2 regions of the Bradyrhizobium sp. KZN70725 genome follow, and region 2 is predicted to be linked to the other one. Evidence: riboswitches for the same ligand, from Rfam matches in the RefSeq annotation. Region 2 holds a riboswitch; the other holds the start of a gene.
The links. A riboswitch is a leader RNA that binds a small molecule or an ion and turns the genes downstream of it on or off. The one in region 2 is predicted to bind glycine.
Positions count from the first base shown of each region.

Region 1: linked by a shared signal. The riboswitch ahead of ACZBJS_RS34100 (D-amino acid dehydrogenase) and the one ahead of gcvT (glycine cleavage system aminomethyltransferase GcvT) in region 2 are both predicted to bind glycine.

Region 1 covers NZ_JBUYWT010000055.1:11,914-19,599, forward strand. Annotated here, with positions in the region: gene ACZBJS_RS34090 (ABC transporter substrate-binding protein) at 1-1,369, opposite strand, end outside; gene ACZBJS_RS34095 (M20/M25/M40 family metallo-hydrolase) at 1,635-2,765, shown strand; glycine riboswitch at 2,858-2,964, shown strand; glycine riboswitch at 2,968-3,082, shown strand; gene ACZBJS_RS34100 (D-amino acid dehydrogenase) at 3,148-4,506, shown strand; gene ACZBJS_RS34105 (ABC transporter permease) at 4,667-5,608, shown strand; gene ACZBJS_RS34110 (ABC transporter permease) at 5,612-6,499, shown strand; gene ACZBJS_RS34115 (ABC transporter ATP-binding protein) at 6,641-7,686, shown strand, end outside.
Region 2 covers NZ_JBUYWT010000031.1:82,654-90,339, reverse strand. Annotated here, with positions in the region: gene gcvP (aminomethyl-transferring glycine dehydrogenase) at 1-1,220, opposite strand, end outside; gene gcvH (glycine cleavage system protein GcvH) at 1,244-1,609, opposite strand; gene gcvT (glycine cleavage system aminomethyltransferase GcvT) at 1,629-2,774, opposite strand; glycine riboswitch at 2,916-3,004, opposite strand; gene alaS (alanine--tRNA ligase) at 3,207-5,894, shown strand; gene ACZBJS_RS26365 (cyclic nucleotide-gated ion channel) at 5,906-7,156, shown strand; gene ACZBJS_RS26360 (DUF3455 domain-containing protein) at 7,249-7,686, opposite strand, start outside.

The sequences.
Region 1 (7,686 bases), on a different contig from region 2:
CGCGACCGGTGATCGACGCGTTGACGATCGGATCGGAAACGTCGGCCGCGACCCAGTTGGTGAAGAACATGTTCCAGCCGCCTTCCTTCGGCGGCTTCTGGCTGGCGCGGCGGGTCACCACGGTCTGCCAGTCCGTGGCCTGCAGGTCGACCTTGAAGCCGGCCTCGCGCAACTGCTGCGCAGCCACGACCGGTTGGGCTTTCAACGTCGTGACGTCGCCCGGCGCCATGATCACCACGGGGGTGCCGTCATAGCCGGATGCGGCAAGCGCCTTCTTGGCTTCCGCCAGGCCGTTGCCCTTCACCAGCGTTTCGGCCCCGACGTCGGTCTCGAGCGGCGTGCCGCAGACGAAGAAGGCGCCGCAGATCCTCTGGTACTTGGCGTTGCCGACCAGCGCGTCGAGCACGTCCTTCTGGTTCATCGCCAGGAACGCAGCCCGGCGCACCTTCGGATTGTCGAACGGCGGATAGAGGAAGTTCATGCGTCCGAGGGTCTGGAAGCCGAACTTGTTGAGGACGTCGATCTTGAGATCCGGATTGGCTTCGAGCACCGGCAGCATGTCGAACGGAAGGTTCTCCATGAAATCGATGTCGCCGGATTGCAACGCGTTCACCGCGGTCTGCGCATCGGCCATCGTGACCCACTCGACGCGGTCGACCTTGACCACCTTGCCGCCTGCGGTCCAGCTCGCCGGCTCCTTGCGCGGCACGTAGTCCTTGTTCTTCTCATAGACCGCCTTCACGCCCGGCTGGAATTCCGCCTGCACGAATTTGAACGGTCCGGAGCCGATCTGTTCCGGGATCGGCTTGTCCGGCGGCGTCTCGGCCAGACGCTTCGGCATCATGAACGGCACGCGCGATGACGGCTTGCCGATCGATTCCAGCACGAGGCCGTAGGGTTCCTTCAGCTTCAGCGTGATGGTCTTGGCGTCGGTCGCCTCCAGGCTCGCGACGAAGTCCATCAGCTTCTGGCCCATGCCGTCGACCTTGCCCCAACGCTGCAGCGAGGCGACGCAGTCTTCCGCGGTGACCGGCGCGCCGTCGTGCCACTTCAGACCGTCGCGCAGCGTGAACGTGTAGGTCAGCTTGTCGTCGGAAACCTTCCAGTCCGCCATCTGCGGCTGGATCTTGAAATTGGAATCCGTCGCCAGCAGCGTGTCATAGATCATGTAGCCATGATCGCGGGTGATGTAGGCCGTGGTCATGATCGGATCGATGACGCGCAGATCCGAGTGCATCACCGCGGTGATGGTCTTGCCCGCGGCCATCGCCTGCGGCGCGAATGACAATTCCTGCGGCGCGAACGACAGCGCGAGCGCCGTCAACGCGGCCGCTAGCGTGCGGTGTTTCCAACGCGAGATAGGGAACATGCAATCTCTCCTGACGTGTAACTGGTCAAAGCCGGCTTATTCGTTATGCATGTGGTTCGTTATTTAGGCGAACTAACATGCTGTATGGCTTGTGAAATCGAGACTTGCACCAAGCGCCAAGCGCGTCAATCGGTTTCAGGTCGCATCGGACGTACACAAACGAATGAGGCCGCGCGCCAGATTTTGGCTTTACAAAATCGTCGGCTGAGATTTTCGTAACGCGCGCGCGATGCCGGCGCCGTCAGAACAACAAGAGAGAACAACGATGAACCCCGCCAATCTCCCCTTTGATTCCGAAACGATGCTGCAGGGCCTGCGCAGCTGGGTGGAATGCGAAAGCCCGACCTGGGACGCCGCCGCGGTCGAACGCATGCTCGATCTCGCCGCCCGCGAGATGGCGATCATGGGTGCGACGATCGAGCGCATCGCCGGACGCCAGGGCTTCGCGGGCTGCGTCCGCGCCCGTTTTCCCCATCCGAAACAAGGCCAGCCCGGCATCCTGATCGCCGGCCATCTGGACACCGTTCACCCCGTCGGCACCATCGAGAAGCTGAAGTGGCGGCGCGAAGGCAACAAGTGCTTCGGGCCGGGCATCTTCGACATGAAGGGCGGCAACTACCTGTCGATCGAGGCGATCAGGCAATTGGCGCGCGCCTCCTTTACGACTCCGCTGCCGATCACCGTGCTGTTCACCCCCGACGAAGAGGTCGGCACGCCGTCGACGCGCGACATCATCGAGGCGGAAGCCGCGCGCAACAAATATGTGCTGGTGCCGGAGCCCGGCCGTCCGAATAACGGCGTCGTCACCGGCCGCTATGCGATCGCGCGCTTCAACCTGGAAGCCACCGGCAAGCCCAGCCATGCCGGCGCAACGCTGTCTTCCGGCCGCTCCGCGATCCGCGAGATGGCGCGGCAGATCATCGCCATCGACGGCATGACCACCGAGGACTGCACCTTCTCGGTCGGCATCGTGCATGGCGGCCAGTGGGTCAATTGCGTCGCGACGACCTGTACCGGCGAAGCGCTCAGCATGGCCAAGCGCCAGGCCGATCTCGACCGTGGCGTCGAGCGCATGCTGGCACTGTCGGGCACCGCCAACGACGTGACCTTCAAGGTGACGCGCGGCGTCACCCGCCCGGTGTGGGAGCCCGATGCGGGCACCATGGCGCTCTATGAAAAGGCAAAAGGCCTTGCTGCAGCGATGGGTCTCGATCTGCCGCACGGCAGCGCCGGCGGCGGCTCAGACGGCAACTTCACCGGCGCGATGGGCATCCCCACGCTCGACGGCCTTGGCGTTCGCGGCGCCGATGCACATACGCTCAACGAGCACATCGAGGTCGACAGCCTCGCCGAACGCGGCCGCCTGATGGCGGCACTGCTGGCGACGCTGGACTGACATCGATTTGCACTGCACAACACGTTGGCACTGCCGGATCGAAATTTAGCCTTGTCCATTTTTGAGGCTTCGCCTACGGTCCGGCCGTCCAACGCGACGATGCGGGAGAGATCGAAGCGACAACAATCGTGTTGTTGGCTTCGGCGCCGACGGAGCAACCGCCCCGGAAACTCTCAGGCAAAAGGACTGTATCGTCAGGACGATCTGGAGAGAGACGAACATGGCCGCACATCAAGGGCCATGACGTCCACCGAAGGGGATAGTTCGCTTCTGGCCACAGCCCGATGCGGATCAAGCTCTCAGGTACCGTGACAGATGGGGCGCCGATGCCGGTTTCACCGGCGGTTCGGCGACTCTAACCCACGGGAGCCTGACAACTATCATGCCACACATCGCGATCATCGGCGCCGGCATCACCGGCGTAACGACGGCCTATGCCCTGCTTGAACGCGGCTACAAGGTGACTGTCCTCGACAGGCATCGCTACGCCGCGATGGAAACCTCGTTCGCCAATGGCGGACAACTCTCCGCCAGCAACGCCGAGGTGTGGAACAGCGCCGCGACCATCCTCAAGGGGCTGCGCTGGATGCTGAGAAGCGACGCGCCGCTGCTGATGAACCCGAAGCCGAGCTGGCACAAATATTCCTGGATCGGCGAGTTCGTAGGCCACATCACGCGCTATCGCGGCAACACCATCGAGACCACGAAGCTCGCCATCGAAGCGCGCAAGCATCTGTTCTCGATCGCAGAGCGCGAAAACATCGCCTTCGATCTCGAACGCCGCGGCATCCTGCACGTCTATCACGACAGGGCCGGCTTCGAAGCCGGCCTCAAGGTCAACACGCTGCTGCAGCAAGGCGGGCTCGACCGCCGGCCGGTGACCCCGGACGAGATCCGCGTCATCGAACCCGCGCTGCAGACAACCTGCTATGGCGGCTTCTTCACGCCGTCGGACGCGACCGGCGATATTCACAAATTCACGCGTGGGCTTGCCGACGCCTGCATCCGCCGTGGCGCGAGCTTCGTCCATGAAGCCGACGTCGACACGATCGCACACGGCGATGACGGCTTCCGCATCGGCTGGAACGAAGCTGCTTCACATGATGCTGCGGTCGCGACGCGCCAGCAGCTACAGGCGGACGGGATCGTGATTTGCGCCGGCGTGGCGAGCCGCCACTTCGCCAGCCTGCTCAACGACCGCGTCAATGTCTATCCGGTGAAGGGCTATTCGATCACGGTGCAGCTCGATGCGCCGCAAAGCCGGAATGCGGCCCCAACCGTCAGCCTGCTCGATGAAGCTGCGAAGATCGTCACCAGCCGGCTCGGCGCCGACCGCTTCCGCGTCGCCGGCACCGCCGAGTTCAACGGCTTCAACCGCGACATTCGCGCCGATCGCATTCAACCGCTGGTGGACTGGGTGCGGCATCATTTCCCGGAGATCGACACGTCGAAAGTCGTGCCATGGGCGGGCTTGCGCCCGATGATGCCGAACATGATGCCGGTGGTTCGCGCCGGACGGATTCCGGGCGTGTTCTACAATACGGGCCACGGTCATCTTGGCTGGACACTGTCGGCGGCGACGGCGCAGATGGTGGCCCAGGCGATCGACGATTGGCGCGACCTCGACACGCCGCCGATGGCGCCGACGTTCGGTGCCGGGCTCGACGTGCCCGCCGACGCGCGCAAAGCTGAAATCAATCCACCTTCCAGTGGACTGCTTCAAACTTCACCGGAGGAATAATCGCGGCCAACAGGACTGATTAGCTGCACCGCAAAATCCGCAGCACCGATGGCATGGGACTTGCTCAAGTTCTACCGTGAGTCTGCTACCATCTGTGCTACGGTCTGGTGTGCAACGGTCCCGCTGGGGACTTCATCGACCACAACCCAACGGATCAAATTTGCTCGGATATCTGCTTCGCCGCATCCTCGCCGCCATTCCCGTGATGGGCGTGGTGGCTCTGTTCGTGTTCCTGTTGCTGCGGCTGACGCCGGGCGACCCGGCCGCCATCCTCGCCGGCGACAACGCGACTCCCGAACAACTCGAACGCATTCGGACCTCGCTTGGTCTGAACGAGCCGATCTACATCCAGTTCTACACCTGGATCGCCAAGTTGCTGCACGGCGACCTCGGCGTCTCCCTGATCTCGAACAAGCCGATCCTCGAAATGATCGTCCCGCGCCTCGAGCCCTCGATCTCGGTCGCGCTGGCCACCATCATCCTCTCGATCCTGGTGGCGGTGCCGCTCGGCGTGATCGCGGCGTGGAAGCACGGCACCTGGATCGACCGCTTCGTGATGGGGCTTTCCGTGCTCGGCTTCTCGGTGCCGGTGTTCGTCATCGGCTATGTGCTGATCCAGATCTTTGCGATTGATCTGCGCTGGGTTCCGGTACAGGGCTTCAAGAGCATCTCGGCCGGCTTCGGTCCGTTCTTCCAGCGCCTCATCCTGCCGACCTGCACACTCTCCTTCATCTATGTCGCGCTGATCGCACGCATGACGCGGGCCTCGATGCTCGATGTGCTCGGCGAGGATTACGTGCGCACGGCGCGGGCCAAGGGCATCGGCGAGACCGGTGTGCTGCTGCGCCATGCGCTGCGCAACGCCGCCGTGCCGGTCATCACGGTGATCGGTTCCGGCTTCGCGCTCTTGATCTCCGGGGTCGTCGTCACCGAAAGCGTGTTCAACCTGCCCGGCATCGGCCGCCTCACCGTCGATGCGGTGCTGGCGCGCGACTATCCGGTGATCCAGGCGATGATCCTGTTGACGTCAGGTATCTACGTCGCGGTCAATCTGTTGATTGACCTCGCCTACACCCTGCTCGATCCTCGTATCCGGTACTGAGCAATGGCGATCGAAACCCTTCCCGAATCCTCGCTTCCCGTCACCCGGCCGTTCCGCGTCAAGTTCGGCTTCCTGACGTCGACGCCGATCATCGCGATTGCGACGATCAGCCTCGCCCTCATCATCCTGATGGCGATCTTCGCACCGCTGCTTGCGCCGCATGATCCTCTGCTGCTGACGCCGTCGCAGCGGCTGAAGCCGTCGAGCGCGCAATATCTGCTCGGCACCGACGCCTATGGCCGCGACCTGTTGTCGCGCATCATCTACGGCGCACGGATCTCGCTGGTGATCGGGCTCGGCGCCGCCGTCTGCTCGATCGCCATCGGCCTTCTGATCGGCCTCGTCGCCGGCTTCTTCCGCTGGGTCGATGCGGTGCTGATGCGCGTGATGGACGGCTTGATGGCGATCCCCGCCATCCTGCTCGCGATCGCCGTGGTGTCGCTGTCGGGCGCCAGCATCTGGACCGTGATGGTCGCGATCACCATCCCCGAGATCCCGCGCGTGGCGCGGCTGGTGCGCTCGGTGGTGCTGACCGCACGCGAGGAACCTTATGTCGAGGCCGCGATCTCGCTCGGCACCAGCCTGCCGAAGATCATGTGGCGGCATTTGATGCCGAACACCATCGCGCCGCTGATCGTGCAAGGCACCTATGTCTGCGCGTCCGCGATCTTGACCGAGGCGATCCTGTCGTTCCTCGGCGCCGGCATCTCGCCGGAAACGCCGACATGGGGCAACATCATGGCCGAGGGCCGCGCCTATTTCCAGGTCAAGCCGTCGCTGATCTTCTGGCCGGGGCTGCTGCTCTCGATCGCCATTCTCAGCGTCAACCTGATCGGCGACGCCGCCCGCGACGCGCTCGATCCCCGCATGAAGCAGCGTGAGGGCAAGTGACGGCTTCAGCTCTTCTGAAGCCGTCATTCCGGGGCGATGCGAAGCATCGAACCCGGAATCTCGAGATTCCGGGTCTGGTGCTGGCGCACCATCCCGGAATGACAGTGGGTAAATTCCTTCGCAGCGCCAAGAGACCCTGACATGACCAACGTCGTCCTCGACATCAGCAATCTCGTCGTCGGCCTCGGCCGCAAGGCGGATGCGCATCGCATCATCGACGACCTCTCGCTGCAGGTACGTGAAAGCGAGACGCTGTGCCTGGTCGGCGAAAGCGGCTCGGGCAAGTCGGTGACATCGCTCACCGTGATGGGCCTGCAGCAGAAAGGCACGCTGGTGCCGTCTGGCGGCAGCGTCAAACTGGTCGGCGAGGAACTGCTCACCGCCAGCGACCGGCGGCTGCGGCAACTCCGCGCCACGCGGATGGCGATGATCTTCCAGGAGCCGATGACCGCGCTCAATCCCGTGGTGCCGGTAGGCCGCCAGATCGACGAGGTGCTGCGCGCCCACACAGATCTCGATGCCCGCGCACGGCGCCAGAGGATTTTGGCGATGATGGAGCATGTGCGGCTGCCGGACGTGGAGCGCATCTTCTCCTCCTACCCGCACCGCCTCTCGGGCGGTCAGCGCCAGCGCATCATGATCGCGATGGCGCTGGTGCTGGAGCCGAAGCTCCTGATCGCGGACGAGCCGACCACCGCGCTCGACGTCACCACCCAGAAGCAGATCCTCACCTTGATCCGCGACCTGCAACGCGATCACGGCACCGCGGTTCTGTTTATCACCCACGACATGGGCGTGGTGGCCGAGATCGCCGACCGCGTCGCGGTGATGCGGCACGGCCGCCTGGTCGAAACCGGCCCGCTGCAGGACGTGCTGCGCAATCCGAAGATGGAGTACACCCGCAACCTCCTGTCCTCGGTGCCGAGCCTGGTGCCGCGCGCGCCGCGCCCGGAGACGACCGAGCCCGTGGTGCTGGAAGCCAACGAGCTCAGCAAGGTCTACCGGGAGCGGTCGCTGTACGGCAAAGCCCGCGAGGTCGCCGCCGCCAGCAACGTCACGCTCACTCTGCGCAAGGGCCGCACGCTCGGCATCGTCGGCGAAAGCGGTTCCGGCAAGTCGACGGTGGCGCGCTGCATCGTCCGCCTGATCGATCCGACCTCGGGCGGGGTACGCCTCGCCGGCCGCGA
Region 2 (7,686 bases):
TGCGCGCGGGTGACGAGCTCGATCTGCTTGCTACCTGTCTCGACGGTCACGGTATCGAAGAACGCTTCGGTGGTCGGCGCAAAGCCGAGCTTGCGCAGGCCGGCGGCAAGCACGGTGGCGCGGCGATGCACGCTGCGTGCGATATGGGTCAGGCCCTCGGGACCGTGATAGACCGCATACATCGAGGCGATCACGGCGAGCAGCACCTGCGCGGTGCAGATGTTCGAGGTCGCCTTCTCGCGGCGGATATGCTGCTCGCGGGTCTGCAGCGCGAGGCGATAGGCGGGCTGCCCACGCGAATCCACCGAGAGGCCGACGATGCGGCCGGGCAGCGAGCGCTTCAGCGTGTCGCGCACCGCCATATAGGCGGCGTGCGGTCCGCCATACCCCATCGGCACGCCGAACCGCTGCGCCGAACCGATCGCGATGTCGGCGCCGAGCTCGCCGGGCGAGGCGAGCAGCGTCAGCGACAGCAGGTCCGCCGCGACGATCGCAAGCGCGCCCTTGGCGCGCAGCGACGCGATGGCAGGCTTGAGGTCGCGTACTGCGCCCGACGTTCCCGGATATTGCAGCAGCGCGCCGAGCACATCGGCGTTGTCGAGCTCGGTCAGGGGATCGCCGACCACCAGCGCCCAGCCCAGCGGCGCGGCGCGCGTGCGCATCACCGCCACCGTCTGCGGATGCACCTCCTTGTCGACGAAGAACACCTTCGCCTTGACCTGCGAGTGGCGCTCGGCGAGCGCCATCGCTTCCGCCGCTGCCGTCGCTTCGTCGAGCAGCGAGGCGTTGGCGACGTCGAGCCCGGTGAGATCGCAGATCATGGTCTGGAAGTTGAACAGGGCCTCGAGCCGGCCCTGGCTGATCTCCGGCTGGTACGGCGTATAGGCGGTGTACCAGGCCGGGTTCTCCAGAATGTTGCGCTGGATCACCGCGGGCAGGATGGTGCCGGAATAGCCCTGGCCGATCAGCGAGGTGAACATCTGGTTCTGCGCGGCGAGCTCGCTCATATGCGCGAGCGCCTCGGTCTCGCTCAGCGCCCGGCCGAGATCGAGCGGCGCCTTCTGCCGGATCGACGCCGGCAGCGTCTCGTTCATCAGCGCCTGCAGGCTCGCGGCGCCGACCGTCTCCAGCATCGCGTTGACGTCGCGCGGCGACGGTCCGATGTGGCGGCGGACGAAATCGGTGGCGGCTTCGTTGATCGGCTTGAAGGGCGCGTTCATGACGTGATCCTCGGAGTGATCCTTTAGGCGGTGTGCGCGGCGTAGGCGGCCTCGTCCATCAGGCCGCCGAGCTCGCCCTTGTCGGCAATCTTCAGCTTGAAGAACCAGGCCTTGCCGCCGGCGTCGGAATTGACCAGCGCGGGCTCGGCGGCGAGCGCGTCGTTGACCTCGACCACCTCGCCGGAGATCGGCGCGTAAACGTCGGAGGCGGCCTTGACGGATTCGACGACAGCGGCGGCCTCGGCCTTCTTCAGGCTGCGGCCGACCTTGGGCAGTTCGACGAACACGACGTCGCCGAGCTGCGACTGCGCATAGTCGGTGATCCCGATCGTGGCGACGTCGCCCTCGATGCGGAGCCATTCGTGGTCGGACGTGTACAGCGTCGTCATGGGGTCGATCCTTTGGCGTTCAGCGTTTGTAGGTATTGGGGACGAAGGGCGTAGCGGCGACTTTCAGCGGCAGCCGCTGGCCGCGCACTTCGGCGAAAACGGTGGTGCCGACGGCGGAAAGGGCCGTGGGCAGGTAGCCCATCGCAACCGGCGCATTGAGGCTCGGGCCGAAGCCGCCCGAGGTCACCTTGCCGATCTGCTCGGTCGAGCCGGCATCGGCGAACAGCGCGGCGCCTTCGCGCACCGGTGCGCGGCCGTCAGGCTTCAGGCCGACCCGTCGGCGCGCAGCGCCATCTGCGAATTGCGCGAGAATTTTGTCGGCGCCGGGGAAGCCGCCGGCGCGGGCGCCGCCGCTGCGGCGAACCTTCTGCACCGACCATTCCAGCGCGCCTTCGACCGGTGTCGTCGTGGTGTCGATGTCATGGCCATAGAGGCACAGCCCGGCTTCGAGCCGCAGGCTGTCGCGCGCGCCGAGCCCGATCGGCAACACGTCGGGATTGTCGAGCAGCGCGGTGACCAGGGCTTCCACCTTGTCCGCGGGCACGGAAATCTCAAAGCCGTCCTCGCCGGTATAGCCGGAGCGCGAGACGAAGCAGTCGACGTCACTGAGCCGGCGCGCACCGGCATCCATGAATTTCATCGAACCGACATCTGCACAAAGTTTCGCCAGCGCCGATTCGGCTTTAGGGCCCTGCAGCGCGATCAGCGCGCGGTCGGCCAGCGAGATGATCTCGCAGGCGTCGGAGAGATTCGCGCGCAGATGCGCCTCGTCCTCGGCCTTGCAAGCGGCGTTGACCACCAGGAACAGGTGATCGCCGAAATTCGCCACCATCAGGTCGTCGAGCAGGCCACCGTCATTGTTGGTGAATTGCGCGTAGCGCTGCCGTCCCGGCGCGATACCGACGATGTCCTGCGGCACCAGTTTTTCCAGCGCGAGCGCGGCATCCGCGACCTTGCCGGATTTGGCCTTCAGCACGAGCTGGCCCATGTGCGACACATCGAACAGACCGGCTTCCTTGCGGGTGTGCAGATGCTCCTTCAGCACGCCGGCCGCGTATTGCACCGGCATGTCATAGCCGGCGAACGGCACCATCTTGGCGCCGCGCGCCAGATGCAGCGCGTGCAGCGGGGTCTGTTTCAGCGGGGAGGTTTCGCGCGCAAGCATCACAGGGCCCTCGCGGTTCCCGCCGGGGACCTATTTCCCCTTGAGAAACCTGCAGAAAGCCCCATCTGTCGCTGTGCCTGAGAGTATTATCCCGTCGGCGGACGCATCGGGGCGAACCCCAGCGTCTCTTTCCAGATGTCAGACGTCACGCGGTCCTTTTGCCTGAGAGTTTCCGGGGCGGTTGCTCCTTCGGCGCCGGCGATAAGGCCGGTCTCTCCCGACGTGACTAGGTATAGGTAGGTAGAAAACACGGCGCCACCAAGACTGTCAACGCAGCTGCAGCAACTATCCAATGGGCTTTGTGCTGCCGCGGCAAGCCCATGATCCGCCTGCACAGTTTCTGGACACCGCAGCTGGCAATGTCTAAAAGCGTTCGGCCGGAAAATGACGCCTTTTTGCGGCTGGCCGGCCCCTTTTTCCGATTGGATGAACATGAGCAGCGTCAACGACATCAGGTCGACATTTCTGAACTTCTTCAAGGAGAACGGGCACGAGATCGTGGCCTCGTCGCCGCTGGTTCCGCGCAACGACCCGACCTTGATGTTCACCAATGCCGGCATGGTGCAGTTCAAGAACGTCTTCACCGGCGTCGAGAAGCGCGGCTATCAGCGCGCCACGACGTCGCAGAAGTGCGTGCGCGCCGGCGGCAAGCATAACGACCTCGACAATGTCGGCTACACCGCGCGCCATCTCACCTTCTTCGAGATGCTCGGCAACTTCTCGTTCGGCGATTACTTCAAGGAGCGCGCGATCGAGCTCGCCTGGAATCTGATCACCAAGGATTTCGGGCTGAAGAAGGACAAGCTGCTGGTCACCGTCTACCACACCGACGACGAGGCGGCCGGCTACTGGAAGAAGATCGCGGGCTTCTCGGACGACCGCATCATCCGCATCCCGACCTCGGACAATTTCTGGGCGATGGGCGACACCGGCCCGTGCGGACCGTGCTCCGAAATCTTCATCGACCGCGGCGAGCACATCTGGGGCGGCCCTCCGGGCAGCCCGGATGAGGATGGCGATCGCTTCCTCGAATTCTGGAACCTGGTGTTCATGCAGTACGAGCAGGTGACGAAGGAGGAGCGCGTGGCGCTGCCGCGTCCCTCGATCGACACCGGCATGGGGCTCGAGCGCATGGCCTGCATCCTGCAGGGCGTCGAGAGCGTGTTCGAGACCGATCTGTTCCGCAATCTGATCGATGCCGCCGCGTCTACCCTCGGGCACGGTCCGAACGAGCAGAACGTTGGGTCGTATCGGGTGATCGCGGACCATCTGCGCTCGTCCGCGTTCCTGATCACCGACGGCGTGCTGCCGTCGAACGAGGGCCGCGGCTACGTGCTGCGCCGGATCATGCGCCGCGCGATGCGCCATGCACAGCTTTTGGGCGCGAGCGAGCCGCTGATGCATCGCCTGGTCTGGGCGCTGGTCCGCGAGATGGGCCAGGCCTATCCGGATCTGGTCCGTGCGGAGAAGCTGATCGAGGAGACGCTGCGGCTGGAGGAGACGCGCTTCCGCAAGACGCTGGCGCGCGGCCTGTCGATCCTCGACGAGAAGAGTGCCGGCCTCAAGAAGGGCGACATGTTCGACGGCGACACCGCGTTCACGCTGTACGACACCTACGGCTTCCCGCTCGATCTGACGCAGGACGCGCTGAAGTCGCGCGGCATCAGCGTCGACCAGGCGTCGTTCACCGACGCGATGGAGCGGCAGCGCGTGAAGGCGCGTGCCTCCTGGGCAGGTTCGGGCGAGGCGGCGAGCGAGGCGATCTGGTTCCCGCTGCGCGAGAAGCTCGGAGCGACCGAATTCCTCGGCTACGAGACCGAGAGCGCGGAAGGCGCGGTGACGGCGCTGATCAAGGACGGCGCGGAGGTCGAAAGCCTCAAGGCCGGCGAGAGCGGCGCGATCGTGCTGAACCAGACCCCGTTCTACGGCGAGTCGGGCGGCCAGGTCGGCGACCTCGGCGTGCTCACCGGCGAGGGCGTCAAGTTCCGCGTCACCGACACGCAGAAGAAGGCCGGCGATCTGTTCGTGCATCTCGGCACCGTGGAGCAGGGCACGCTGACCATCGGCACTGCGCTGCAGCTCGAGGTCGACCACGCCAGGCGTTCGTCGATCCGTGCCAACCACTCGGCGACGCATCTGTTGCACGAGGCGCTGCGCCAGGTGCTCGGCGATCACATTGCGCAGCGCGGCTCGCTGGTCACGCCCGACCGGCTGCGCTTCGACTTCGTGCATCCGAAGCAGATCACACCGGAAGAGCTCGCCCGGATCGAGGACATCGCCAACGATGTCGTGCTGGAGAATGACGAGGTCACGACCCGCGTCATGGGCGTCGACGATGCCCGCGAGGCCGGCGCCCGCGCGCTGTTCGGCGAGAAATACGGCGACGAGGTTCGCGTCGTGTCGATGGGCAAGGGCGCCCGCGATCACGGCCAGAACGCGCTTGGCTGGTCGGTCGAGCTCTGCGGCGGCACTCATGTGCGCCGCACCGGCGACATCGGCCTGATCTCGGTGACCAGCGAGGGCGCGGTGGCGTCCGGCGTCCGCCGCATCGAGGCGCTGACCGGACGTCACGCGCGCAAGCACGCCAACGACACCATCGCGCTGGCCAAGACCGCGGCGCTGGAGTTGCGCACCACGATCGACGACGTGCCGGCGCGCATCGCCGCGCTGATGGAAGAGCGCAAGAAGCTCGAGCGCGATCTGTCTGACGCCCGCAAGAAGCTCGCGATGGGCGGCGGCAGTGCGTCGAACGGCGCCGCCTCGGCCGTTCGTGAGGTCGGCAATGTCAAGCTGCTGGCGCGCGCGGTCGAGGGCGTCGAGACCAAGGATCTCAAGAGTCTCGTCGACGACGGCAAGAAGCAAATCGGCTCGGGCGTGGTCGCGATCGTTGGCGTCACCGAGGACGGCAAGGCCGGCATCGTGGTCGGCGTCACTGCCGATCTGACCGCGCGGTTCAACGCGGTCGAGCTCGTGCGCAAGGGCTCCGAGGTGCTCGGCGGCAAGGGCGGCGGCGGCCGGCCCGACATGGCGCAGGCCGGCGGGCCCGACGGCGCCAAGGCCGACGCCGCGCTGTCGGCGATCGAACAGGCCATGACCCAACAGGCATCGGCCGGCGCCTGACGGAGAGGCTGATCGTGGCGACGGCTCCGCTCAAGCCCACGATCGGCGATCCCGGGCTGCGCGACCGTCTCTACGAGCTGCTCGAACGCGATGATCTGCCGCATTCGGGCGGCTTGCGGTTTGCCCGGGTCATCGTCGCCATCATCGCCGTCGATGTGCTGGCGGCGATCCTGGCCTCCGTGCCCGAGATCGACGCGCAGTTCAGCTGGCTGCTGACGACCATCGAGATCGCGGCGGTCATCGCCTTCGCGCTGGAATATGCCGCGCGGCTCTGGAGCGTGGTCGGCCACTCGCTGCGCGACATGACGCCGGCGCGGGCGCGGCTGGAATACGCCTTCTCGGCGCTCGGCGTGATCGACCTGCTGGCCTTCCTGCCGTCGGCCGTCGCGCTTGCGATCGGCGACAAGACCGCGCTGCTGCTGTTCGGCATGCTGCCGTTCCTCAAGCTGGTGCGCTATTCGACCGCGATGCGCTCGCTGCTGGCGGCGCTACATGCCGAGCGGCGCACGCTGTTCGGCTGCGTGGTGATCCTGACCGGCGCCGTGCTGCTGTTTGCCTCGCTGCTCTATGCCATCGAGCACAGGGTGCAGCCGGACAAGTTCGGCACCATGCCGCAGGCGATGTGGTGGGCGATCGTGACGCTCGGCACCGTCGGTTACGGCGACGTCGTCCCGATTACGCCGCTCGGCCGGACCGTCACGGTGGTCGCGATCGTGGTCGGCTTCGCGATGATCGCGCTGCCGGTCGCGATCATCTCGACCGCGTTCGCCGACGAGGTCCGGCGCCGCGACTTCGTCGTGACCTGGGGCATGCTGGCGCGGGTGCCGCTGTTCTCACATCTTGGCGCTGCCGATATTTCCGACATCATGCGCTTGCTGCGGTCGCAGACCATCGAGGCCGGCGAGGTCTTGGTGCGGCGCGGCGATGCGGCGTCATCGATGTATTTCATCACCGCGGGCGAGGTCGAGATCGACCTGCCGAGCCAGCTTGTGCGGCTTTCCGACGGCGCGTTCTTCGGCGAGATCGCGCTGCTGCGGCGGACCAGCCGCTCCGGCACGGTGACGGCGACGCGCAAGACCAAGCTGCTGGTGCTCGATGCGCAGGACTTCCATGCCCTGATCGAGCGCATGCCGGCGCTCGCCGCCCATGTCCGGGAGACCGCGGAGGCGCGGCTTGCCGATCCGCTTGCGGCCGGCGGCGACCTGGCCGCCGCGGAGATCGCCCAGGCGCCGCGCGAGACCGACGGCGGCATCCGCGACTAGAATCTCATTCCGATTGAATCGGAACGAGGCTCTCGATTCTTCGTTTGGCGCGTTTCTTCACGCGAACCGGTATCCACTTCGCTCGAAAACGCTTAGTCCCGCCGCAGGAACACGTAATCCGCCGAGTAGGCCGCGCCTTTCAGCGCGCCTGATTTGTCGCAGGCGCCGCTGAGCTCGCCGCCCGAGGTGTTGATCCGCTGCACGGTTGCGACGCCGGAGAGCAGGCCGTTGCCGCGGTGGGCGATCACCTCGAGCTTCAGCCAGGGAATATCGGCGGCGGTGGTGCCGGGTGCGCTGCCGGCGGTGCGGGCGGTCACGACACTGCCGTCGACATGCTCCCAGTTCGGACCCGCATAATGCCGGCCGACCGTGCGACCGTCGGCGATCAGGGTCGCGATCGGTTCGCGGAACGACCAGGCGAGCTTGCCGTCGCTGACCGGCTTGCACTCATAGACCTGCACGCCCTCGGCATGGACGGTGAGGATCTTGGACTCGCCAGGCGCCGCGACGGCGTCGGGCAGGGGATCGGC